DNA from 4 places in the Paenibacillus praedii genome. Region 3 is predicted to be linked to each of the others. Evidence: riboswitches for the same ligand, from Rfam matches in the RefSeq annotation. Region 3 holds a riboswitch; each other region holds the start of a gene.

Region 1 (6,051 bases), on a different contig from region 3:
GCGTCCCTCCATAGCTGGCTGAAGGTAAAGGTGCTCATGCCGCAGCGCGGCCGCAAGAGTGAGGTCGTGACCATGGCAATAGACAATGCCAGGGTCATGCTTGACGAGAAATTCCGGTTGATCGAGAAGGATGAGGAGCGAAGTGTCAAGGCTGCGGAATCTTTGGCCGGCTGGTTAGGGCTGGGGGAGATTCGCCGTATTGAAGCGTTTGATAACTCGAATATTCAAGGCACGAACCCTGTGTCCGCTATGGTCGTATTCACAGACGGCAAGCCGGACCGTAAGGAATACCGCAAATATAAAGTGAAGAGCGTACAAGGTCCTGACGATTATGAGACGATGCGCGAGGTGATTCGCAGACGCTATGAGCGGGTACTGAAGGAGGGACTGACGCAGCCTGATCTTATCGTTGTCGACGGAGGCAAGGGTCAAATATCGGCAGCGCTGGACATATTGGAAAACGAGCTTGGCCTTTATATTCCCGTATGCGGCCTGGTGAAGGATGCAAAGCATAAAACGGCGCAGCTTATGACGGGCGATCCGGCTGGAATTGTGCCGCTGCCGCGCGACAGCCAGGAATTTTATTTGCTGCAGCGCATACAGGATGAGGTTCACCGCTTTGCGATTACGTTCCACCGCGAGCAGCGCGGCAAGTCGATGATTGAATCGAAGCTGGACTCGATTCCCGGCATTGGCGAGAAGCGCCGAAAGGTGCTGCTGAAGCATTTTGGTTCTATTAAAAAAATAAAAGAGGCCGCAGTCGAAGACTTTCGGCCCCTATCTATCGGTGAAAAGTTAGCTTCTCAAATTATTGCTGCTCTAAATGAGGAGTCGTCGTAACGGACGGCTTCTTTTCTTTTTTGCTGCTGAAATATTTGATCATCCAAGCGATCGGTACAGGCAGGATAGTGAAGAAAATAGCGGAAACGATGTTTGGCGCTGAACCGATTGTCAACAACGATATACCAACGGCAACGCTGTTAAATATCGCATGGGTAAACATCGCTGTAATGAGCCCGTATCGCACAAATATAAAACTGAATAGGAGCCCGATAATCATTAGCTCTATTAACCTTGTTGTTGAGGGGTAGAATGGATACATGACATGTCCAAGCGCCCAGAATAATGTCGGCAGCAGCGCTGCGGCGAATGTGTTTTTGAACCATTTGCGGAACAAACCGATCCCGAAGAAACGGAACACCGCTTCCTCCGATATGGCTGCCGCCCAGGCAAGAACAGGCATAAGCCATAGGATGCCCATGTTATAGGGCGATTGTGTGGCATCTGTTGTGCTCCATGTGCCGATCGTGAATTCGAGAACTCTAAATATGACGGCTTGTATGGCGAAGAGGATGATCGCGAATAAATACGACAAGCCCATGCTTCGCCAAACATAATTTCCGTAGCCCTGCTGCCCGAAGCGTGGCCACAATGCGCGCCCCTGCGCCTTCCACAGCCCGTCGCCGGCGATAAGCGAGATGTAAATGGAGCCTGCCATCGGAATGGCAAGGAATACGGTGAAGATGGCCGTAATGAGAATAGCGGAGTCAGCAGCATCCATTTCGCCCATGGATGCGCGAATCCCGTCCAGAACGTTCAGATTCATGATGACATAAGTAATAAAGAATATGATGGTCAGCACAATCCCATACTTAAACGAGGTGAATTTGCGATAAAGCACTGCGTAAATAATGGCTAGAATGCCCAATACAATGCTCATGCAAAGGTACCCGATGCCGGTCAGCCAGCCAGCCAGCGAATCCTGTCCTTCTACATACTTGACATAGTCAGATGGTGCGACGAAGGCAGGCTTGTATTTTGTAATGACTACGCGGTTATCAATGAAGCGGGCGTCTACGTCCACGTTTAGTGCCGCATCTTTTATGCTGTAGCCTGCAGGCTTCGAATACCATTCGCCATTTTCAAACACTTGCCCGCTGCTTATTTCCTCTGTACGAAAGCCTTGGCTTACTAAAAAGTCGGCGGCAGCCTGCTCGATATCTGCTTCGGCAAGCGGCTGTCCATCTATATGAAGGTTCCAAGCGACGACGTCGCCGCTTTGCATATGCACATAAACGAAGCCGCTGCCCCGCGGCTCGAATTTTAGTTCGACCTGAAAGGTATCCGTAGGGTAACGGGCGTCGTATTGATCGCTGTAGTCTGTAATTAGTTCTTCCTTGGACAGGTAGCCATTCATCATTTTATCTGTTTGATGCACGGCTTTAGCGGATTTGACCGCGAGTCCGGCTTGCTGCTCCGCGAACGCTGCGGCCTGCTGTTCCGCTTCTGATTTGTCAATTACCTTTGTAACATATTCGCCTGAAGAAATTGACTTCAACATCGGGCTAATATCCAAGTATAGATAAATAGCAAAGCAGGCGAGAGCGGCCCATACAAATCGTTTCCATTCATTCGGTTTAATTGAATCGATCATTAGTTCACCTCAAGTAAATGTATTATTAAATGTACTATTCCATTACCATATCATATTAATCCCTGAATTATCCAACCCAAAAGTACGTTTGCGGTCAATAGAATGAGAAATAACGATGTGCAACAAGCTTTAGGGATGCTGTTATTGGCGGTTGCCCGTTTTTGGTCAAAAATCGTCTCTTTTGTACTTAATGCAAGCTTTATATGGGGCCTGCTTTGGGATTATAATCGTAAACGTCATACTAAATGAATAACACAGCCGAATTTCCTTAGGAAAACGGGGGAACCATAAAGCCGTCGCACAAAATGAAACAAGCTGCTCGTCAAGCTGTTCTCATGCGGAGGCAAGGGGTGAATTTTAGCAAGAGGAACATTTTCTCAAGCTAATTAGGGCCGCCTGTCCAGGCCCGAATCCGTCAGCTAACCTCGTAGGCGTATTGGAACAGGACTCATCGCACAGAGCACTTGAGTTTCCAGTGCTTTTTTTTATGCCCGCAGAGTGCCTGCCGATTATAACACAACATGCAAAAGAAGGTTGGTACATGAAAATCAGTTGGAATATATGGAAAGGGTCTCCGCCGCGTGTTTTGGTTACGGGCTTTGCGCTTATTATATTATTAGGAGCTTTCCTGCTATCTATGCCTTTTGCTTCGGCAACTGGCGACCGGCTTCCATTTATAGACGCGTTATTTACTGCGACCTCAGCCACCTGTGTTACAGGTCTGGTGGTGGTGGATACAGGAACTTATTTCTCTGTTCCGGGTCAAATTATATTAATGGTACTGTTTCAGCTAGGCGGCTTAGGGTTTATGACGATGGCCACGCTCTTCGCGCTCGTGCTGCGCAAGAAGATTTCTTTGAGGGAGCGGCTGATTTTGCAAGAAGCGATGAATCAGGCCAGCATGGAAGGAATCGTTCGCTTAATTCGGCGCGTAATTATTTATTCTCTGACCATAGAGCTGATTGGCGCGACATTCTTTGCATTCCGGTTCGCAGCGGATATGCCGCTCGGCAAAGCGATTTATTTTGGCATCTTCCACTCCATTTCAGCCTTTAACAATGCCGGCTTTGACATATTTGGCGATTTTCGAAGCTTGACGATGTACGTCACCGATCCTGTTGTGAATATTACAGCGATGCTGCTTGTTGTGTTCGGGGGTCTGGGTTTCGTCGTCTTGTCAGACTTGTCGGAGCTTCGCAAAAATCGCAGGCTGTCACTGCACAGTAAGGTTGTCTTAACGATGACTGGCTCGCTTATTGCATTCGGAACGGTGGTCATTTTCATATTTGAATTTTCGAACCATTTGACACTGGGCCCGCTCGATTGGGGAGGGAAATTATTTTCATCGTTTTTCCAATCGGTTATGCCGAGGACAGCCGGCTATAACTCGCTTGATTTGAGTGTACTGCGTCAAGCTACACAGTTTTTTATAATTATATTGATGTTTATCGGGGCCTCTCCGGGCTCGACGGGGGGCGGGATCAAAACGACGACGTTCGCTGTGCTGATCGGGGCCGTATTGGCCATGATTCGAGGTCGTGAGGATATTGTGCTATTCCGCTATCGCTTGGGCAAGGACCGCATCTTTAAAGCATTAACGATTACGATGCTGTCGCTTGGGCTCGTCGTTTTCGTCACGATGCTGCTTTCCATGATAGAGGATCATAAGTTCCTTGATTTATTGTTCGAAGCGACCTCGGCATTCGCCACAGTGGGATTATCGCTTGGCTTAACGCCAGAGCTGTCCGAGATTAGCAAAATTATTATTGCCATTACGATGTTTGCCGGGCGGCTTGGACCGTTAACGCTAGCTTATGCGCTGGGTAACGGAGCAGAAAAAGAATTGTACCGGCATCCTGAAGGGAAAATTACGATTGGATAGGGGAAACACAAGTGGGGATTAAGAAAAGTCAGTTTGTAATAGTCGGCCTGGGACGATTTGGCTCTAGTCTGGGACGGGAGCTGGTAGAGCTTGGTCATGAGGTGCTCGGTATTGATAAGGACGAGGAGGCCGTTCAAGATATGAGCAGCTTGCTGACGTATGCGGTTTCTGCCGATTGTACGGATGAAGAGGCGCTGCGATCGCTTGGCGTGCGCAACTTTGACTGCGGTGTCGTTGCGATTGGCGATGATATACAAGCAAGTATTTTGACGACGATTCTGCTTAAGGATCTGGGTGTAAAGAAGGTTGTGGCTAAGGCTATGAGTGAGCTGCACGGTCGTGTGCTTGAGAAAATTGGTGTCGATCGCGTCGTTTATCCAGAGCGTGATATGGGAATTCGAGTAGCGCATCAGCTAGTTTCGCCTAACCTACTTGATTACATCGAGCTTTCCAAGGATTACACGATCGCAGAGCTAGCCGTACCGCAATGCTTAAACGGTAAATCGCTTCATGATCTCAATCCGCGGGCTCGGTTTGGCTGCAGCATCGTAGCGATTAACAAGCCTGGCGGCATTATTATTGCGCCTACCGCAGTTGATGTGCTGACGGAACGCGATGTCATGGTTATTATTGGTACAAATGAGCAGATTGAGGATTTTGAGGCTACGGTTATCCGTTAGTGTTTTGTACGGATGTTTAATAGTTTAATTGGAAAAGATGAAGGACAGCAGCCTTATTTTAGAAGCTGCTGTCCTTTTGCGTAGGGAAGTTCGCGGCTATTTCATTAATCCACATCCGTACAGTAGGGCTTAATGCGGCTCCATCGGCATGGATAAGCGATGTCATGCGTTTCGTATCCTCCAGCTCGCGGATCGGAATGACGAGAAGCTCATTATCCTCAAGCAGCTGATGGCGCATATAGGAGTGCGGAAGCAGGGTTGCTGCTCTGCAGGTGTGCAGCAAGCGAAGGATCGCTTCGAAGGAGTCAATCTCCATTCGCACATCCGGCTGCAAATGATATTTATCGAACAGCTCGTCCGTCAACAGACGGTACCATGTTCCTTTGGAGAACAGGATCATCGGCATGCCGGTCAAATCCTGAATGCCCAGCGTTCCTTTATCGGTAATGACCTGATTACGCGGGAGCACGAGCGATAGATGATCCTCGAACAACGGAATGCAGCGCAGCGTCGAGTCCTCAATGCTGGAAGCAACGACTCCGATATCAACCTTATGATCGCGGACCAGCGAGACAATTTCATGTGTTTTGCCGGTAACGGCTTTAATATCGATTTCCGGATGGGTGTCCGTCAAAGTGCGAATGAGATCGGGCAGCGTCGTTTGCAGCGTCGTCAGGCTGGCGCCGATCGTCAGCGTAGTATGGCCTAGGGCGGTGAAGTCAGAAACGGCCTGCAAATATTTGCGATGCAGCTGCCTCACCTCGAGCGCGTATTCATAGGTAAGCTGGCCGATTCGGGTGAGCTCTAGTCGTTTTCCGATGCGGCGGAATAAAGGCGTACCGATTTCTTGCTCTAGCTTCGCTATTTTGCGTGATAGCGCAGGCTGAGATAAATTGAGCAGGACGGATGCTTTGTTCATGCTTGACTGCTCAACGATAACGGTGAACACATGCATCTCTTCATTCATGGAAGTACTCCTTATGTCGTTTTGTTATAAGAATTTATAAAAAATAAGCAATTCCATTATAAGCTGAAAAGGAGTAGGATGGGAAGTA
Region 2 (6,051 bases), on a different contig from region 3:
TGGGCCTATAAGAGCCACTCGCAATATGCCGAGAATGTATACATGAGAGCGAAGCTCGTCCTCATTGGCATCGAGAATCAGGTTGGAGAGCGAACGATGCAGAAAATTTTGAGAACTTATTTTCAGAAATATAGGTTTAAGCACCCTTCTACGGCAGATTTCCAACGGGTGGTTGAACAGGTCACGAAGACAAAATGGCATGACTACTTCAGTCAGTATGTCTATGATGATCAAATGGCGGACTTCTCTATCGCGTCCATTCAGGTGAGGCCGGTAACGCTGGAGGGGACGGACATGTACGAATCTGTCGTACTGGTTAAGCGGCATGGCGGAGTCAATGGCGAGATTCCGATTGTCATGCAGTTTACGGACGGCAAGAAGGTGTCGATGCTTTGGAACGCGGAGCAATCCCATATGCATTATAAGCTGGTGCATACTGCGCCGCTCGACTGGGCAGTCGTCGATCCTAACCACACCAACGTGCTGGACAATAAAATAATCAATAACTATATGCAAGCCCAACTGCCGGAAGAGAGCCGCACAAGATGGAGCCTTGGCGTTGTCAAGCTGATTGAAGGGCTGCTCGGGTCGCTGAGCTGGTAAGTAATAGCGTTCAAGGGGCGATAATCGATGAAGATTCATATGAAGCAAGGCTGGTGGCTGACAGGCAAGCATTTTCACCTTGTGATTTTATTATTTATTTATCAGCTCGCCTGGGGGTTTTTCTTATATCGTTTTATTGATTCGGTCATTTCTCCGCTGCTGCGGCGGTTTCCGAGCAAGTATCCGTCTGAATCAGCTGTACAGCTTTTCATGACGGAGGCACAGATTCATCTGTTTAAGACGGATCTCATTACGCCATACCTTTGGATGCTTGGCGGCTTATTCGCTGCTCGAATGCTGCTGACGCCGCTTTTTAATGCAGGTCTACTGTATTCCATGCATCACCAGATGAGGGATGGAGCCAGCACCCGTTTCCTCGAGGGCATTCGCAAAGCCTGGAAGCCGGTCATGCTGCTCTACTGGCTGGAATCGGTGCTTGTGCTGGCCCCCGCCTGGTGGCTGCTGCCCCGCGCGCTCGACTCCTTGCTTGCCAGCGGCTCCGTCCCGGAGCTGCTGCAAGCGGTACTGCCGGGAGCGGCGCTTTGGGCGCTTTGGGGCACGGTACTGCACCTGCTGTTCCTGGCGATGCAATTCGGCGCGACATCAGGTCAAGGGATACTTCCCTCCCTGTGGCATGCAGTAAGAAATTTTCTGGCATTTGCCGCAATTTCACTGCTCATGTGGGCCATTAGCGCAGTTCTTGGACTTGTCGTATCCAGTGTATCTATGATCTGGGCCGGCTTGCTCGCGCTTATTCTGCATCAAGGCTATCATCTCGTGCGAACGCTGATGAAGGTGTGGACGATTGCGGCTCAATTCGATTGCTTGCAGACGAAACGTATTTCTTAGATTGTAAATAACCTCTCATGCCACGGAAAAAAAGTGGTAGGGGAGGTTTTTTGCCTGTATTTTCGGATATTTCAAATCATGAGATTTTTTTAATCTTTTGGCTCCGAAATGGCATAATTCCGCTTGCTTTAGGCCATTGGACTAGTCTGCGCAGCTTCACTGCAGCAGGACAAATCGGCATATTTCACGAAGGCTTTACATAATTAATGAAATTAAGTCGCGCGATATCATCAAAAAGCAGGATTGCCATTTGTTTTATTCCAGAAATGATGCTTAAAAGAAGCCATATTAGTCTAAAGGTTACATGAGAATTATTAGAATTACCCAGTAGAGGGAGGAGTTTAATGAAATAAATCGAATAATTCACGAGTACATCTCATAACTGCCTAATTTCCTAACGGGAAACGGGGGAACCACTTTGGGTGAATTGATTCTGACGTCTGAATTGCTCAGCGTAGGAGGAATCATAGGGGACCTTCAACCGAACCCCACAGCTAACCTCGTCGGCATTGGAAGGAGCTCCACCATTGAAAAAGGTTACCGCATTGCTCCTTGGTATCGTGCTTATGCTTGCTTTTCAAGCGGGAAGCGCATTCGCAGATTCCAAGCTGAACGGATATACCAATGCTGTTATTGGTAGTCCGTACAAAATGGGAGGAAACTCAACGAAGGGCTTCGATTGCTCCGGCTTTACGACATATGTATTCAATAAAATGGGCATCGAGCTTCCGCGTACCTCCTCTTCACAAGCAAAAGAAGGAACGAAGGTCGCTAAGGCTGACCTGCTTCCGGGAGATCTTGTGTTCTTCGACACGATCGGCGGCAATAACGGCGCCATTTCTCATGTCAGCATCTATATTGGAGACGGCATAATTGCGCACGCATCCTCCAGCAGAGGCGTTGTAACAGACAAAATCGACTCCTCTTATTACGAGAAACGTTTTGTAACCGCGCGCCGCGTCCTTGACTCGGAAGGCTTCGAGAAGTATGCTGCTGAAACAAAATAGAGTAATCTAAGCGCCCCTCCGAGGCGAGGGATGTAAGGATAAACTCGCCCAGCAAAGCCGCAGCTGTTTGTCCATTTACGACAAACCGCATGCGGCTTTGCTGTTTTTATTCTGTCTTCAATGAAACAGCGTTTTTTGCTGCGGTATAGGAAAGGAGCAGGACCAGATGTATTTGTTTATTCACCGCAAGGATTTGCGTACCTCCGATTTGCGCGCATTTGATTATTTACAAAAGAGGGATACAGAAGGTATCCATTTGTTTATTTTAGATCCGACCTTCACGGTTGACGGCCGTCTTACCAGCCACAGCGGACGCAACTTTGTGAACCAAGCCGCCGCCCTGCTTCAAAGCTATTCAAATGCCGGCAAAGAGCTTCATGTGCTGCATGGCGACCCCTCACGAATCATCGAGGCGCTTCTGCAGGTCCATCCCATTGACGAGGTCATCGTTCATGCGGATTACACGCCATACTCGCGGAGCCGGGATGAGCGGCTTCAGCAAACGGCCATCAGACTAGGGCGACGCTGGTTGTCACTTCAAGATGCGCCGCTGGCTGATCTTGAGGCTTTCCCCGCATTCGCCCGGCGATCGGAGCCGTATAAAGTGTTCACGCCGTTCTATCGCATGTGGAGCAGCTATATGCTGCAATGCTATAGTCCAATGAGTATGGCCACAATCCATGACCTGAAAACCATGGGGGAGATAAGCAGTGCCGTTGCTGCCGAGTTTGCCTTGCCTGAGCCCATCGCTAGTGCGCTGGGCGGTACAGCCGGTTTAAGCGGATCAGAAAAACCGGAAGCTAGGCTTGAGCGCTTTGTCCGCGAGAGGCTTGCCGGCTATGCGGATTGCCGCGATGCCTATGCGGAGGAGCATACGAGCGGGCTCGCACGCTACTTGAATACAGGGGCAATCTCGGCTCGTCAAGCCTACGAAGCAACGCAGGGACTGCCGGGCTCGGAGTCTTGGCTGCGGCAGCTGGCATGGCGCGATTTTTATTTGTACCAGGCGATGTATCATGAGGACTACTTCCGCTATGAGCAGCTAGCAGACCTTTCCCCGTTAACAGACGAGCACTTCGAAGCGTGGGCGGCCGGCGCAACCGGCATTCCGATTATCGATGCGGCCATGACACAGCTGAATCGGACAGGCGAGCTGCCAAATCGGCTGCGAATGGTGACCGCTATGTTTTTGACAAAAAACCTGCTCTGTCCATTCACGCTTGGCGAACAGTATTTCCGCCTTCACTTAAGCGACTACGATAACACGTTGAATCGCGGAGGCTGGCTGTGGTGCTCCTCGCTTGGCTATGATGCCGCTCCTTATTTCCGAATTATGAATCCGGCGACGCAGTCGCAGACGCATGATCCAGACGGAAGCTACATCAGACACTGGCTGCCGCATCTCGCACATATGCCGGGCAAGAGCATTCACCAGCCGCTCAGCAGCGCCATCGTTGATCTAAAGGCTTCTCGCGCACGAGCGATCGACATGTACAAAACGATAATGAAATAACGGCCATTATCCCGCTATACATCCTTATGCTTCGGCAAGCGCATCGCTCCGCTCCTGTATTTGACTGCGCTTTCTGCCGAGCACGAGCATGACGGCTAATAGAAGCAGCATAAGCAGCACGAGTGCGCTAATATACCACAAGGTTGCCTGCACTTGAAACCGATCCATGAACCAGCCTGTCAGTCGAGGGAATATGGCGCCGCCAAGGCCGCCAAAGGCGACAAGCAGGCTTGTCGTGCGCTCCGTCATCCCTGGAATAAGCACGTTCGCATAGACGAGCGCGATACCGAAGATGCCCGAGAAGAACAAACCGCTAAGCGCTACCCATACAAGCATCCAGCTCAACTGCCCTATCGCTGCCATTAAAACAATGACAATGGCTGCGCCTACCGTGGCTATCAATAAGTAGCGGGCATAGCCCATCCGTTCAGCAAGCACACCCGCGAATATTCGTCCCAGCACGACCGTTCCCCAGAATAAACTGAGCACTGCCGCCGCCCCCGCTTCACCGACATCCGAGCGGGCAATCAGGATCGATGGCAAATAATTCGAGAAGCTCATCTCCATCCCGACATAAATCATAAAAAACAAAGCGGCCAGCAGCAGGAACGGCAGCGCTTGGCGCGGGTACCCAAAGAAAGCCGAGGCGCCTCTGGAGCTTGCAGCAGAAGCCGTCTTCTTTTTAATCTCCCTGTTCTCCTCCGCTGTCTGCGGTATGAACCCCAGCTCTTCATCCAGTTCTCCGAACGACGTCGTCAGCCAAAGCACGAATGTAATGCCGGCCAGCGCCGCCAAGATCGGGAAGGACACCTGCCATATATTGTTTGTAATTAAGTAAGCCGCCGCTATCGGGATCAATAGCGCACCGACACCAAAAAACGTCTCCAGACGACTCATCGCCGTAGCTTTGCCGTCCTTGGCCATATCAATAATCATCGCACCGACGACAGCCTCGGTCATACCGAACCCAAAGCCGGCCAGCGGAGCAATCGCCAGCATCCATCCCCAAGGAAGGAGTAGGCTGTAAGCCGCTTCGCTAACCGTCAATAAACCTACAGCTATAAGAACGGCGCCTCTCTTCCCGACTCTTGCTGTAATGGAAGGCGCGAGCAGGACGCCGACTAGAAAGCCAAGGAATTGATTCATAATCCATTGACCGCCGTCCTTGTAGGTTAAGCCGTAATGCGCGATCAACTGTTCTAATATAGCTCCTCCTACAACATGGGCAACCCCAATGACAAGATAGGACAAGCAGCCTAGCCAGATCAATTTTCTCATGTCAGCGAATCTCCTTATAAATGCACGTCAGGTCGTGCTATCTGATATAATAATCCTGTTTCAACTGTTATACGCTTATCCAAGCGCAATGATCTTATGGAGGCCGTCCCTCATGCACGATAATGAAAGCTCCAATCATTATAAACGACATCAATTGAAGATGACCATACATCCGCTCGAAATCCGGCATGCTCTCGAAATTTGCGATTGGAGCTACGAGGCACCCTTTGATATTTACAATTGGCCGACTTGGGAGGACATGCAAAAGGACGGAATCGAATTTGGCGATTCCGTCCTTCGTGAAGCGCAGTATGCTGCAGTGCTTAACGATGAGCAAATGCTGATCGGCTTTGCGCAGTTTTTCCCAATCGCAGGCGTAACCAGGCTTGGTTTAGGCATGCGGCCCGAGCTGTGCGGCCAAGGTCTTGGTCCCGAATTTATACGGCTCATTGCAGAAGAAGCAAGGAAACGAACGCCGGAGCATGAAATCGATCTGGAGGTCGTTACGTGGAATAGACGAGCCATACGCGCATATGAGCAAGCCGGCTTTCGAGTGTCCGACACGTATTCCCGCCGAACCGTGACTGGATATGCCGAATGTCATTGCATGGTCTATGAGCCTGAAGAGCAATAGGATCCTGTCAGAGCCGCATCGCTGCCCGCTCCATGTCCTGCAAGTCCATAAATAAGATAAGACCGGGTGCGGCTAATATAGAGACGGTACGAATCCGCGCATGTGAATCCAGATCGGTATAGGTTCGTGATACGATCGATCTGCGCCGCTCATTAAGCTGAACCAGA
Region 3 (6,051 bases):
CTACAATATCAGGCTTGATTTGAGGAAGTAAACGGTGCAGCACATCAGCCATTTGGGATTCATGCACATGAAGCCCATGTGAAGGAACATGCATCGTATTATATAGCTGCATGCTCTTCTTCAAGTAATTTCCGTCACCGTCGAGATGGAGCACTTTGCCCGGCACTTCAAAGAAAGCCTGACTTTGCTGCACCGCATGCCGAATATGGTCTTCCGTTTCTACGGCATGGCGCTCACGCTCAGTGTGCATACGCCTTATCGAATCTTTCACTTTAATGCGGACTTGCTGTACTGCTCTTGTCGATTCTGGATCGTATACGACCGACAGATCGGGAATCGGAGCATCCGCAAGTAATCGGTAATCCGTGCCCTTCAGGACGGCAAAATACGTACGAACAGCTTCAACTCGGAACAGCACGTCACCGCCATATGATTTGCGGACGACCAGGTCCCCCTGCTTCATGGATCAATCACCTCTTCGTCTATCCTATGGGCAGACAGGGCGAATGGTGAGTATTTTTACGGCCTCCGAAAACTAGCTTCTCCAGCCGGCCTCCAGCATACTGCGGCTAATGCGCGCAAATTCCTCCAGCGACAGCGTTTCGCCTCGCCTTATTGGATCAATGCCGCATTGCTGCAGCAGCTCTGTCAATGCCTCGCGCCGCTCCTTGCCTACAAACGCAGTCAAGTTGTTCGCCAGCGTCTTACGGCGCTGAGCAAAGCTGGCCTGCACTACCTTAAAGAAATGCTCCTCATCCGGCACATCTACGGCTGGTTTCTCCCGAAGGGAAAGCTTAATAACGGCGGAATCAACATTAGGCTGCGGAATGAATACCGTATGCGGCACTGTACATACGACCTCCGGCACGCAATAATACTGCACGGCTACACTAAGGCTGCCATATACTTTGCCTCCGGGCTTCGCAGCCATTCGCTCCGCTACCTCCTTCTGGATCATAACGACAATATGCTCAAGAGGCAGCTTCTCCTCCAGCAGCTTCATGAGGATTGGCGTCGTCACATAGTAAGGTAAATTCGCAACGACGCTTACACCTGTGACATCAGCAAATTGATCTGCGAACAGCTGCTTTAAGTCCAGCTTTAGGATATCTCCGTGAATGACTGTCGTGTGCTGCTCATCAGCCAAAATATCGCGCAAAATGGGAATAAGCCGATTATCAATTTCAACCGCCGTTACTTTGCCGGCTGCTTCCGCCAATCGCTGCGTAAGCGCTCCGATACCCGGACCGATTTCCAAGGCGCCCTTTGTATGATCAAGCCCGGCTGCTGCGACAATTTTATTTAAAATATTTTGATCGATGAGAAAGTTTTGACCCAAGCTTTTCTTAAAGGAGAAACCGTATTTTGAAATAATCTCCTTCGTACGCTTCGGCGTGGCCACCTCTGCAGAGGACGCCCTCGCTGCTCCCGCACCATGGTTTTGTTCATTCATTCACTATACCCCCAATTCCTCTTCCATCTGACGACGCGCCTCAAGAAATTCCGCCTTTGATATCCGGAAGCTTGTACAACGCTTATAGAACTGCTTTCCGTTCGCATAGCCGATTCCGAGCAGCTTGCCGATGTGCAAGCGTCTGCTGGACGCTTCTGGATGGACGATCAGTCCCGCTTCCATCAGATCCTCCCAGCTAATTTCCCCCGCTTCATCATCCGTCTCCGTGCGAAGCTCCGAGAGCGCCTGACGAATCGCCTCGGGGCTCGCATTCTCGATACCGATATCGCCTTTATACAACGCCTTCTCCTGTGGCAGAAATGCATGCTTGCAGCCTGGTGCGTGTCTCGCGACAATTTTGCGTATGCGTTCCCCCGCGTGATCGGGGTCAGTAAATATAATGACGCCGCGGCGCTCATTCGCAAGTGCAATACGACGCAGCACAGCCTCCCCAATCGCTGACCCATTCGTCTCGATCGTGTCCGCATCGACTGCTCTCTTGATCGCTACCGTATCATCCTTGCCCTCTACGACAATGATCTCCTTGATCATCTGGATTATTCCCCTCTACAAACGTAATCAATTGACAAATATACAAAAAGAAGAGGCAAGGCCTCTCCTTTATGATGACATATTTTATTCGATCTTACGATAAAATGATGATGGCCGCTTGAATTAGCTTGCCGTCGGCTTATTAGGCCCGAGCACATAAACCTTAATGCCTTTCTTCCTGCCGAACTTGGTCGCAGTCTTAGAACTGTCAAAGTAAACATCGATTTTATGGCCTTTTATCGCGCCGCCTTTATCCTCTGCGCGGCGGAAGCCAATTCCTTCAATGTAAACCCACCAGCCGATTGGAATAACACTAGGGTCGACAGCTATGGTCCGTCCTTCTTTCACACGTGCCCCTGATGCGGTAATCCCGTATTGCGGATGATCTTCATCCTTGCCGGTTGACGCAACACCAGCTGTATAGGCTGTTAAGGTAACATTGCTCAGCACTTTCTTCGCCTTAAAGCTGACGCCGCCCTTCGTTAGCGTCTTGATGCTCGGTGTGTTATTCGAGAGCACCGTTACTTTAGGTTCTTCCTTCTTCTTCGTTCCGACCACAATAACGTGATCAACGGCTGCTGTCTCCACAACCTTGTTGACCGTTTTCTTCGAGATCAGAACGCCATTCTCATATTGCTTCTCGATCTGCTCGACGATAAGACCTTTCTTACCTGTCTGCACGAGTTTTTCTTTGCCTGCCTCCAAGGATGGATCGTTCTTCTTCACAATGGAGTAAGGCACCTGGTGCTCCGTTTCCGACACTCTCGTATCGACACGCACGACCGTCACCGTTAATTCCTCATCCACTTCTGTCTCAAGCGGAGGAATAACTTTATCTTGACCACGAACTGGAATATTTAATTCCTCGATCGCCGCCTGCACTGTTCTTTCTGTCGTGTATACAGTGGAGGTCTTGCCATCAGCTTTCACAATAACGGGTATCGCATGAGTAACCTCGATACGATCTCCATCCTTAATTGCCGCGTTAAGCGGTACGGACACCTCGTCATGTGGTCCAATCGTGATAGCTTGTTCATCCAGTAGGCGTTGCAGGACCCATTGCTTTGTTTCCACAACGGTTTCTTGTCCATTCACCACTACGGAGACGCTTTTGACAGCCGTTCCGTACAACAACACCAAAAACATGAAAGTCATAGCGATTGAGATAGCAGCACTTAAAAGAATCAAACGCAAGTTTTCACGCTTCCATCGCAATGCGAAAGACATGCTGGATGATCGTTTCCCATGGGTGTCCTTAACCTGGAGTATTCCCACTTCATCGGTCCTCCTTCATAGCCCCGCCGCCAAGTGTTACGCATGATACAACTGACGCGACTATAGTATTTTGGCGTGCAAGCACGCACTCCAGCAATTCTATTGATCTTCCACCTCCATTTTCACCCTATGTCAACTGCATCCCGATTATTCGAAAATAAAAAAGAAGCCGTCGACAGAGGATCTGTTTCGTGGCTTCCCGGGTAGCTGACGCTCTGGGATACAGATAAAAATGGATGCACGAGGTTGATCACTCTCTATGAACGCTTACGAGGTTAGCTGACGGGTTCGGACAAGAGAGTCGCCCTAGTCGAAACGCAATGCTCATGGCAAAGGCTCCGAAATTCACCCCTGAAGAATTCAAAATGCGGTCGATTTTCTCCGCATTTGGTTCCCCCGCTCTCCGAATGGAGATTAAGCGCAAACTGGAAATCCAATACAAAAGTTTAATGCTCTGAGATGAATCATACCCTCATCCATGGTCAATTGTAAAGATACGATAAAAGACGATTTAAGCGAAAAAGGTGGATAATGACCGAAAAATTAAGCGATTTTCGGGATAAAAATCACTTTTTACTTGATAAAGGTCTTAATTTCTCTTCATTTCATGTGATATTAGACAATTCCAAAACATTTTTTTCCATTTTCAGTTGTTATTGTCCCTATCTCTTCAACCGTTTTGCCTAAAATTTCAGCCGCTGTCTCTGCGACTAAAGACACATAAGCGGTCTCATTTCTCTTCCCGCGGAACGGATGAGGCGCCAAATAAGGAGCATCGGTTTCGATCAAAATTCGGTCAAGCGGAACCTGCTTAAGCACCTCTTTGGGAACGCGTGCATTTTTGAAGGTCACAGGACCCCCAAACGAAATATAAAAGTTCATATCGAGGCATAGCTTGGCCGTCTCCCAGCTTCCTGAAAAACAATGCATAACGCCGCCAACCTCAGAAGCCTTTTCCTCCCGCAATATACGAACGATATCCTCATGCGCATCGCGATTATGGATGACGATCGGCTTGCCAAGCCTTTTAGCCAGCCGGATTTGTTCACGAAAGACCCGCTGTTGAACGTCCTTAGGTGAGGTATCCCAATGATAATCAAGTCCGATCTCACCGATAGCTACGACCTTCTTATGCGCGCATAAGCGCTCGATCCAATCTAAATCCTCCGGGAGCATATCGATGCTGTCCACCGGATGCCAGCCAACCGCCGCATAAACAAAATCGTACTGTTCAGCAAGCGCCATGGTCGTTGGGATTGTCTCACGGTTAAAGCCAATATTGACAAGCATATGAACGCCAGCGTCTCTCGCTCGCTGGATAGCCTCCTCACGATCTTCATCAAACTTGTAGGAATCCATATGTGTATGCGTATCAAACAGCTGTGTCATGTTAATGTTAGGCTCCTTTAATCTAATTTAAATATTTTTTTGATCGACATAGGCAGCAAATGTATGGATGCGCGCAGTAGCTCCTCCGGATAGTATAAATGGTATTCCCCTTGATGAAGTCCCGTAATCGAGCGAACAATGTCGGATTTGGTGGATATTTCGCTGATCTCATCCTCCCCTTGAAGCAACAAAATCGGCGCTTTTTCTTTCTTTTCGCCTTCTTTTTTATCCGGTCGATATACGTCATATGGCAGGTCAAAGGGAAAGTCGATCTCTATATGATAATCCGGACTCATTCCTATAGAAGAAAAGCAATCGCTTATTTCATTTAATAACGTTTCATCCGGGTTATCGATGGTTATGTACTTATATAATTTGCGATTCAAAAACCTGTCGCATAAATCGCTCAGCAATGAGTCGCTCTCCTCCGACCACTGCATGAACACCGTCTGAACAAGCGCCTCATCCAGCTTCAAATAATCATGTACGTTCATTTTATTTTGCAGCAGGCCTTTTAGCGGGCTTGGCAACCATTCAAAGGCATAACCACCCCCGTAAAGCTCCTGCGCTCTACGAAATATTTGCCGTAAAATAATCTCAGAGCTTCTAGTTACCGGATGGAAGTAAATCTGCCAATACATCTGATATCGCGACATTAAATAATGCTCAACTGCGTGCATCCCGCTTTCCTTCACCACAATTTTTCCTTTATAAGGCCGCAGTACACGCAAAATACGCTCTAAATCGAAGGTGCCGTAATTCACGCCTGTAAAATAAGCATCTCTAAGCAAATAATCCATGCGGTCAGCATCCATTTGACTGGAGATCAAACTAACGACAATGGGTTTTGGATACGTTTTCTGAATAACGGCAGCAACCTTAGCAGGAAAATCTTCGGACACCTCGCGAAGCACTTCGTTGATCTCGGTATCCTCGAGCAATATTTTGCAGGTCCACTCTTCATGATCCGTGTCGAATACTTCCTCTAAGGAGTGAGAGAACGGACCATGTCCAACATCATGCAGGAGCGCCGCGCAAAGCGATACGAGTCGTTCCTCCGCCGGCCAATCCGGATAACCATTTCGCTCGAATTGCGAAATAATTTTACGAGTAATTTCATAAACGCCAAGCGAATGTGAGAATCGGCTGTGCTCCGCTCCGTGAAAAGTCAAATAAGAAGTGCCTAATTGACGAATACGTCTTAAGCGTTGAAATTCTTTCGTATTAATTAAGTCCCAAATCGTCTGATCCTGCACATAAATATAGTGATGAACGGGATCCTTGAACACCTTCTCTTCGGTGAGCTGCTCCTTCATCGTCTCTCAACTCCTTTGTTCATATTTTCGACACAAAAAGCATTGTTTTTGTCGAATCATGTCGTT
Region 4 (6,051 bases), on a different contig from region 3:
ACAGTCTCGTATTTGAAGGCGAGCATTCGTTCTTCGCCGACAAAGAGGATCACCCGTTTGTCATCGATTCGGTTAATTCATTAAAGGTGGATTTGCCCGGCTACAATCCAGATTTTTGGAAAACCGATAGCATCTATCAGGTGTTTTTGCACTGTGAAAGTAATGACGAGCATTTGTACGAGGGCCTGAATAATGAGCTTAAACTCATCCGCTGGCATCCGCAGGCGATTGACGTGCTTCCTGCGGGAGGCTCGAAGGCGCAAGGCATCGAGGCGCTGCTGGATAAGCTGGGGCTTACATCAGCGGACGCGGTTGCTTTCGGAGACGGGCTGAACGATAAGGAAATGCTTGAGATCGTAGGCTTTGGCGTCGCGATGGGCAACTCGCACCCAGAGCTGCTGCCCTATGCGGATTATGTGACGACTCATGTGGACGAGCAAGGCATTCGCAACGGCCTAGTGAAAGCAGGTCTGCTGTAATCAATGCAATGTTAATAAATAATAAATATGAGTGTGAAATTATATAAAAATAATAATAAAGGCTGAGGTGAATATCCATTCACATCAGCTTTTTTAATGCTTAAGAACTAAAATGTGAAGGAGAAATATGCTTGATATCGAATAAATAATAATAGAAAGTTTAAAATTAATTAGATTGCTTGATCGATGGGGGTAACCGCTATGACGACTCGTATCGTCCAGTTAACAGAAAGCATTCAAGTTGCCAATGATGCGCATATTCTGTATACCTACGATCATCTCGATGCGTATATTGGAAATGCAGTATCATTTATTATAGCGGGCGTACAGCAGGGCCAACAAATTATTTTTACGGATAACAGGGAAAGATTTGAGCTCATTAAGGAGCAATTGCATGTCGTCGGCTTTGGTGATGATATAGCCAGCATCAGATATGTGGACAGCTATGATTTTTATGCGCTGAACGGTATTTTTACCTCGGAAAAAGTGGTACAAAACTTCATGTATGTCATGCAGCCCTTTTTGGATCAAAGCATTCCGATTCGAGTATGGGGAAATGTAGAGTGGGTAGAGAGTGACAACATAGAGGAAGAGTTGGATGCGTACGAGAGAGAATGTGATATTGCCATCCTGCAGCTAGGCATCTTAACGGTGTGTGCCTATGCTGGACACAACTTAACAGCCAGCTTGCATATGCGGTTGATGCAATCCCATGAATACGTCATGTCGGATAAACAGTTGACACACTCACGCCTATACTACAATCCGGGTAAGCCTGCTATCTTTCCTTCTCTGGCTGAGCACGCAAAAATTCAGAATGAAATGGATTTTTACAAAAAGAAGCTGGACTTCGTCCAGGTTATTTCACACGAGGTTCGGAATCCGTTAACGGTTATAAAAGCCTACGCAACTATGCTGTTAAATGACCGGGAGCTGAAGATCAATGCAAACGCTGCCAAAAAACTGGCCGATATTGCGGATTATGTGGCTGTCATCGATCATGAGATATCGCATATTTTGAATACGGAGCAAATGCTCACGTCGGAAGCGCTGTGGCAGACAAGCGAGATTCATCCACTTCCTATTATTGAGGAGGTGGTTACGATGATGGAAGTGAAAGCGCGCACTCAGAGTATTCAATTGAACCGGAGCATCACGTTAACCGGGCAAGAGATTATGAATAGCAATGCGACTGGCTTACGCCTCATTATTTCGAACCTGCTGTCCAATGCGGTGAAATACAGCCATGAGGGCAGCTGCGTACATTTCCGGGCGGAAGTCAACAATTATACGCTGGGGCTTGAAATCGAGGATTGTGGAATCGGCATGAGTGCGGAGCAGCAGCAAAGCTTGTACCGCAAGCATGAAAAAATGAATGTAGAGAAAAACGGACAAGGGATCGGATTGTTTATGGTCAAGAAGCTGATCGACCATTTTGGCGGTGAAATACATATGGATAGCGAGATCGGACGGGGAACGATAGCCCATGTCAGCCTGCCTGTCGTAATTGGATAATATGAAATAGATGAGACTTTTTTCATGCAAGGTTTATAATAAAATATCGTTTAATGAGTAAAAATGAAAGGATTCTAATAAATTAATTGGAGGATTATGCCTAAATTAAGCGAATATTTTCATTCAGAGAAGTTATAAGAACGCCGAATTCTTGATTTACAGGAAACGGGGGAACCACCTAGGGTGAATTGTTTTTGGGAAACTCCAAGAGCATAGGGATCTTCAACCGAACCCATAAGCTAACCTCGTAGGCAACGAAGGGAGAAACAGTTTTGAAAAGAGTGTTTATTGTTTTTTTATCCTGTTTGATGTTATTTGCTGGCGGAGGAAGCGTGCTGGCGCAGAAGGCCGAACCAACAGTATTAGCAGGCGCAATTAATGATGTTGTCGGAACTCCTTACAAATGGGGAGGCACCACCACCAGCGGTTTTGATTGTTCAGGCTTTATTCTTCATATCTATAATAAATTTAATGTGAAATTGCCTAGAACGTCTAAATCACAGTCCGTAATTGGCGAAAAGGTTGATAAAGATGAACTGCGCCCGGGAGATTTGGTCTTCTTTGATACAAGCGGAAGAGGAGTCTCTCATGCCGGCATTTACATAGGAGAAGGAAAGTTTGCGCATTCTTCTTCCAGCAGAGGCGTTACGATCAATAAGCTAAGCGACAGCTACTATGAAAATCGTTATGTAACGGCTCGTCGTGTCGTAGAACAAAAAACACACGAAGCGATGATGGCAGTAAAATAATATAAAAATGGACGATTATGAAGTCATTCATAATCGTCTTTTTTTTTATGATGGATTGCAAAATAATTGAAAAATTATCGTCTGACCCGATAAATATCTTGCGTTTGAGCGGCCAATACTATGATAAACAAAACATAAGGAAGGTGTTGCTCATGAAACAGATGCCGCTGGCTTCCTGTAAAGTTGCAACTTCATCGAATGGATACTACAATATGTAGTATCGAAATAACTACATATTGTAGTGTTAAATTGGGGTGCAAACGTGAAAGCCAACATGAAAATAAACTCGAAAATGAAATTTGGCGTTGTTGCCATTATCGCTGTCCTTATTTTACTTGTAATTATTATGTTCATAAACCGGACGGATAAAGAGAGTGTATCCTTAAGGCATATACATGGACTCGGGTATACAAGCGACGGGAAGCAATTGATCATTCCTGCGCATGAAGGTTTAGTATCCTATGCAAACGATCGTTGGCAGCCATTAGAGGGCGACAAGCATGACTATATGGGCTTTAATGCTGTGAAGAATGGATTTTACAGCAGCGGTCACCCTGCAAGAAGCTCTGAGCTTCAGGACCCGCTTGGCATCGTAAGAAGTACGGACCTAGGAAAAAGTGTTGAAATATTGGACTTTCAAGGTGTGGAGGATTTTCATTGGCTTGCGGTCGGCTATGAGACGGAAACTATCTATTTGTTCAATCCACAGCCGAATGCCAAGCTTGATGCCGTCGGTCTCTATCGGTCGCAGGATGAAGCGCTCACCTGGGAGAGAAGCGGCATGAACGGGATATCCGGCGATTTGATTGCGATGGCGGCGCATCCGACCGACCCGGCGACGATAGCGGTCAGCACGAGCAGCGGGGCGTTTCTATCAACTGATTTTGGGGACCAATTTCATAAACTGCCTGTAGATCAAGTGGTGACTGCACTTGCTTTTGGCATTCACGGCGATCTTTTTATTGGAGGAAAAGGTATATTGCTGCGGCATACAGGAGATAAAACCTCATCATTATCCGTACTGCCGCTTGCCTCTGATGATGCGATCATGTATATTGCACAAAACCCAAAGCAAGAGAATGAGTTTGCCTTAGCGACCTCTAGTATGAACGTTTTTCTAAGCAAGGATAACGGGCTTAGCTGGAGTCAAATCGCAGACAAGGGTAAAGGACTTTCCAGCAGGTAAATAAGGCTGGTGTTTGGTGACGAGGAAAGTACATGGGCCGCTTGGGGTGGGGGAGGAGCAGCAGGCTTGAAAATTCAACGAATGAAGCTAAGCGGAGAAGGGCTGAATCGTTTTTTTGGCCCGTTGGAAGCTCGGATTATGGAGATTGTATGGGAAGAGGAAGATGAGGTTTCGATCAAAAAAGTGTTAGCCTTGCTTCACGAGGAGCTCTCCGTTAATACGATAATGACCGTATTGAATCGCCTGACAGAGAAGGGTCATTTAGTGAAAACATCCTCTGGCAAAGGCAGGAATAAGGCTAGTACGTTCCGGGCTGTACAGCGAAAAGAGCAGTTTATAGAAGAGCAAACCCGGCATGTGACGGAAGGATTGGTTCAGGAGTATGGGCAAATGGTTGTGAATCATTTCTTCGATGCGTTTGAGCAGACCGATCCGGAGCTCATGCGGCTGATGGAGGAACGGATCAGACAGTGGAAGCGTGATAAAGATGAAGTATAGCCGCCATCACTTTGTTTTTCTTTCTATTTCCAACGACGAGATGCCGGGCATGCATCATTAATCCATGTATACATAATACCGGTGCAAGGAGCAAACAGAAAAGACAACCGCTGACCGTTAGGAGGTCCGGCGGTTGTCTTTTTTTTCTGCAAATATGAATTCGCTGCCGATACTGTCCGTGAGTTTGCTCATCATCGCTTTGAAGGTATTAATTTGCGTCAGGTTACACGAGTTTTCTGTATGTATTACTTCTCACAAAAAACTTTTTTACACGTACAATAACCCATCAGAGTAAATGATGACTTGGAGGAAAAAAAGTGATTTTAGTTGCAGGGAGTCAGACGTTTCAGCTTAGCCCCCTCATGCTGTCGGAGCTGGAGCGGCGAATATTGCTAGACAAGCAGAGGAGTACCGCCGTTTATCGTTATCCTACTGTCGATGCGCTGGTGTTCGAGCTGAAGATGCGCACGCATATCGTCGAAGCGGCAAAGGCTATGTATGCGAGCGGGGTTAGCTTTGCAGCCTTTTCGAATTCGAGAGCCAACGAGCGGTATTGGATGGTTACCGATAACGGGGGCTTTCAGCTGAGGAGCGGCGTGCAGCCGTCGGTCGCGATTAACGATATTTTTGAGAATGGACAGCTATATGCCTTTGAATGCGCAGGAGCCATTATCATAATTCTTTATAAGGCGGTGCTTGATACAATAGGAGACAACGTGTTTAACCGAAATTTTCAAAATCTGTTTTTGCGGGATTGGCAGACCGATCGCGACCTTCGTCTCAATATGACCTATAATATCGATGAAGCCTATCCGGGCGATGTGCTTTATTTCAAGAACCCCCAGCATGATCGGGACACGCCGGAGTGGCAGGGCGAGAATGTCGTTATGCTGGACAAAAATTTGTATTTTGGTCATGGTATCGGAATTGAATCCGGGGAGGGAACCATCGCTGCGCTCAACCGAATGAGGGAGCCGGGCAGCACGATTTCCGCTTTTCTGCAGGATACGGTACTCATGCCCGATTTTGAGGGTTTACGACGATTGTCTTAAAATGTTAGAGGGATTCACAATCTGCGCGAATAACTGGTATTGTAAAGAGGGATGGTGAATAATAAAAAAACGACGATAACGGAGGGCTGCATATGTCATCTTTTAAAGCGCTTATGCTTCATAAAATAAATAATGAGGTTACTGCAACGGTGCAGCGGCTAGAGCTGAAGGATCTGCCTGAGGGTGAACTGCTCATTCAGGTGAAGTATTCCAGCGTGAATTACAAGGATGCATTAGCTACATTGGCCGGTGGCGGCATTGTGCGAAATTATCCGTTTGTACCCGGCATCGATCTGGCAGGTACGGTTGTTTCAAGCGAGCATAAGTCGTTTAAGCCGGGCGACGAGATTTTGGTCACCGGCTATGGGCTGGGAGTGAGCCACTACGGCGGTTATAGCGAGTATGCGAAGGTGCCGGCTGAATGGGCGCTAAAGCTCCCGGAAGGCTTATCGGCGAAAGAGGCGATGATTCTCGGTACTGCTGGATTTACGGCTGGGTTATCCGTATTGGAGCTACAGCAGAACGGGGTTCGCCCGGAGGACGGCCCTGTGCTGGTCACGGGCGCGACGGGC

Evidence for each region. Region 3 has a riboswitch for cyclic di-AMP ahead of ACO9K6_RS16315 (ubiquitin-like domain-containing protein). Riboswitches for the same ligand answer to the same signal wherever they lie in the genome.
Region 1: linked by a shared signal. The riboswitch ahead of ACO9K6_RS04575 (TrkH family potassium uptake protein) and the one ahead of ACO9K6_RS16315 (ubiquitin-like domain-containing protein) in region 3 are both predicted to bind cyclic di-AMP.
Region 2: linked by a shared signal. The riboswitch ahead of ACO9K6_RS18795 (C40 family peptidase) and the one ahead of ACO9K6_RS16315 (ubiquitin-like domain-containing protein) in region 3 are both predicted to bind cyclic di-AMP.
Region 4: linked by a shared signal. The riboswitch ahead of ACO9K6_RS15715 (C40 family peptidase) and the one ahead of ACO9K6_RS16315 (ubiquitin-like domain-containing protein) in region 3 are both predicted to bind cyclic di-AMP.

Annotation. Positions count from the first base shown of each region.
Region 1 covers NZ_JBMWAM010000003.1:103,121-109,171, reverse strand. The annotation lists gene uvrC (excinuclease ABC subunit UvrC) at 1-840, shown strand, start outside; gene ACO9K6_RS04580 (CPBP family intramembrane glutamic endopeptidase) at 809-2,434, opposite strand; cyclic di-AMP (ydaO/yuaA leader) riboswitch at 2,681-2,883, shown strand; gene ACO9K6_RS04575 (TrkH family potassium uptake protein) at 2,976-4,316, shown strand; gene ACO9K6_RS04570 (potassium channel family protein) at 4,334-4,996, shown strand; gene ACO9K6_RS04565 (LysR family transcriptional regulator) at 5,055-5,963, opposite strand.
Region 2 covers NZ_JBMWAM010000026.1:27,669-33,719, reverse strand. The annotation lists gene ACO9K6_RS18805 (M1 family metallopeptidase) at 1-603, shown strand, start outside; gene ACO9K6_RS18800 (hypothetical protein) at 631-1,452, shown strand; cyclic di-AMP (ydaO/yuaA leader) riboswitch at 1,826-1,976, shown strand; gene ACO9K6_RS18795 (C40 family peptidase) at 1,980-2,459, shown strand; gene ACO9K6_RS18790 (cryptochrome/photolyase family protein) at 2,626-3,972, shown strand; gene ACO9K6_RS18785 (MFS transporter) at 3,997-5,250, opposite strand; gene ACO9K6_RS18780 (GNAT family N-acetyltransferase) at 5,363-5,884, shown strand; gene ACO9K6_RS18775 (EAL domain-containing protein) at 5,892-6,051, opposite strand, start outside.
Region 3 covers NZ_JBMWAM010000019.1:20,787-26,837, reverse strand. The annotation lists gene yabG (sporulation peptidase YabG) at 1-463, opposite strand, end outside; gene rsmA (16S rRNA (adenine(1518)-N(6)/adenine(1519)-N(6))-dimethyltransferase RsmA) at 536-1,453, opposite strand; gene rnmV (ribonuclease M5) at 1,457-2,005, opposite strand; gene ACO9K6_RS16315 (ubiquitin-like domain-containing protein) at 2,129-3,280, opposite strand; cyclic di-AMP (ydaO/yuaA leader) riboswitch at 3,529-3,711, opposite strand; gene ACO9K6_RS16310 (TatD family hydrolase) at 3,896-4,669, opposite strand; gene ACO9K6_RS16305 (HD domain-containing protein) at 4,687-5,985, opposite strand.
Region 4 covers NZ_JBMWAM010000017.1:86,723-92,773, forward strand. The annotation lists gene ACO9K6_RS15705 (Cof-type HAD-IIB family hydrolase) at 1-479, shown strand, start outside; gene ACO9K6_RS15710 (ATP-binding protein) at 681-1,994, shown strand; cyclic di-AMP (ydaO/yuaA leader) riboswitch at 2,126-2,263, shown strand; gene ACO9K6_RS15715 (C40 family peptidase) at 2,267-2,743, shown strand; gene ACO9K6_RS15720 (F510_1955 family glycosylhydrolase) at 3,006-3,929, shown strand; gene ACO9K6_RS15725 (BlaI/MecI/CopY family transcriptional regulator) at 4,011-4,427, shown strand; gene ACO9K6_RS15730 (protein-glutamine gamma-glutamyltransferase) at 4,745-5,479, shown strand; gene ACO9K6_RS15735 (oxidoreductase) at 5,572-6,051, shown strand, end outside.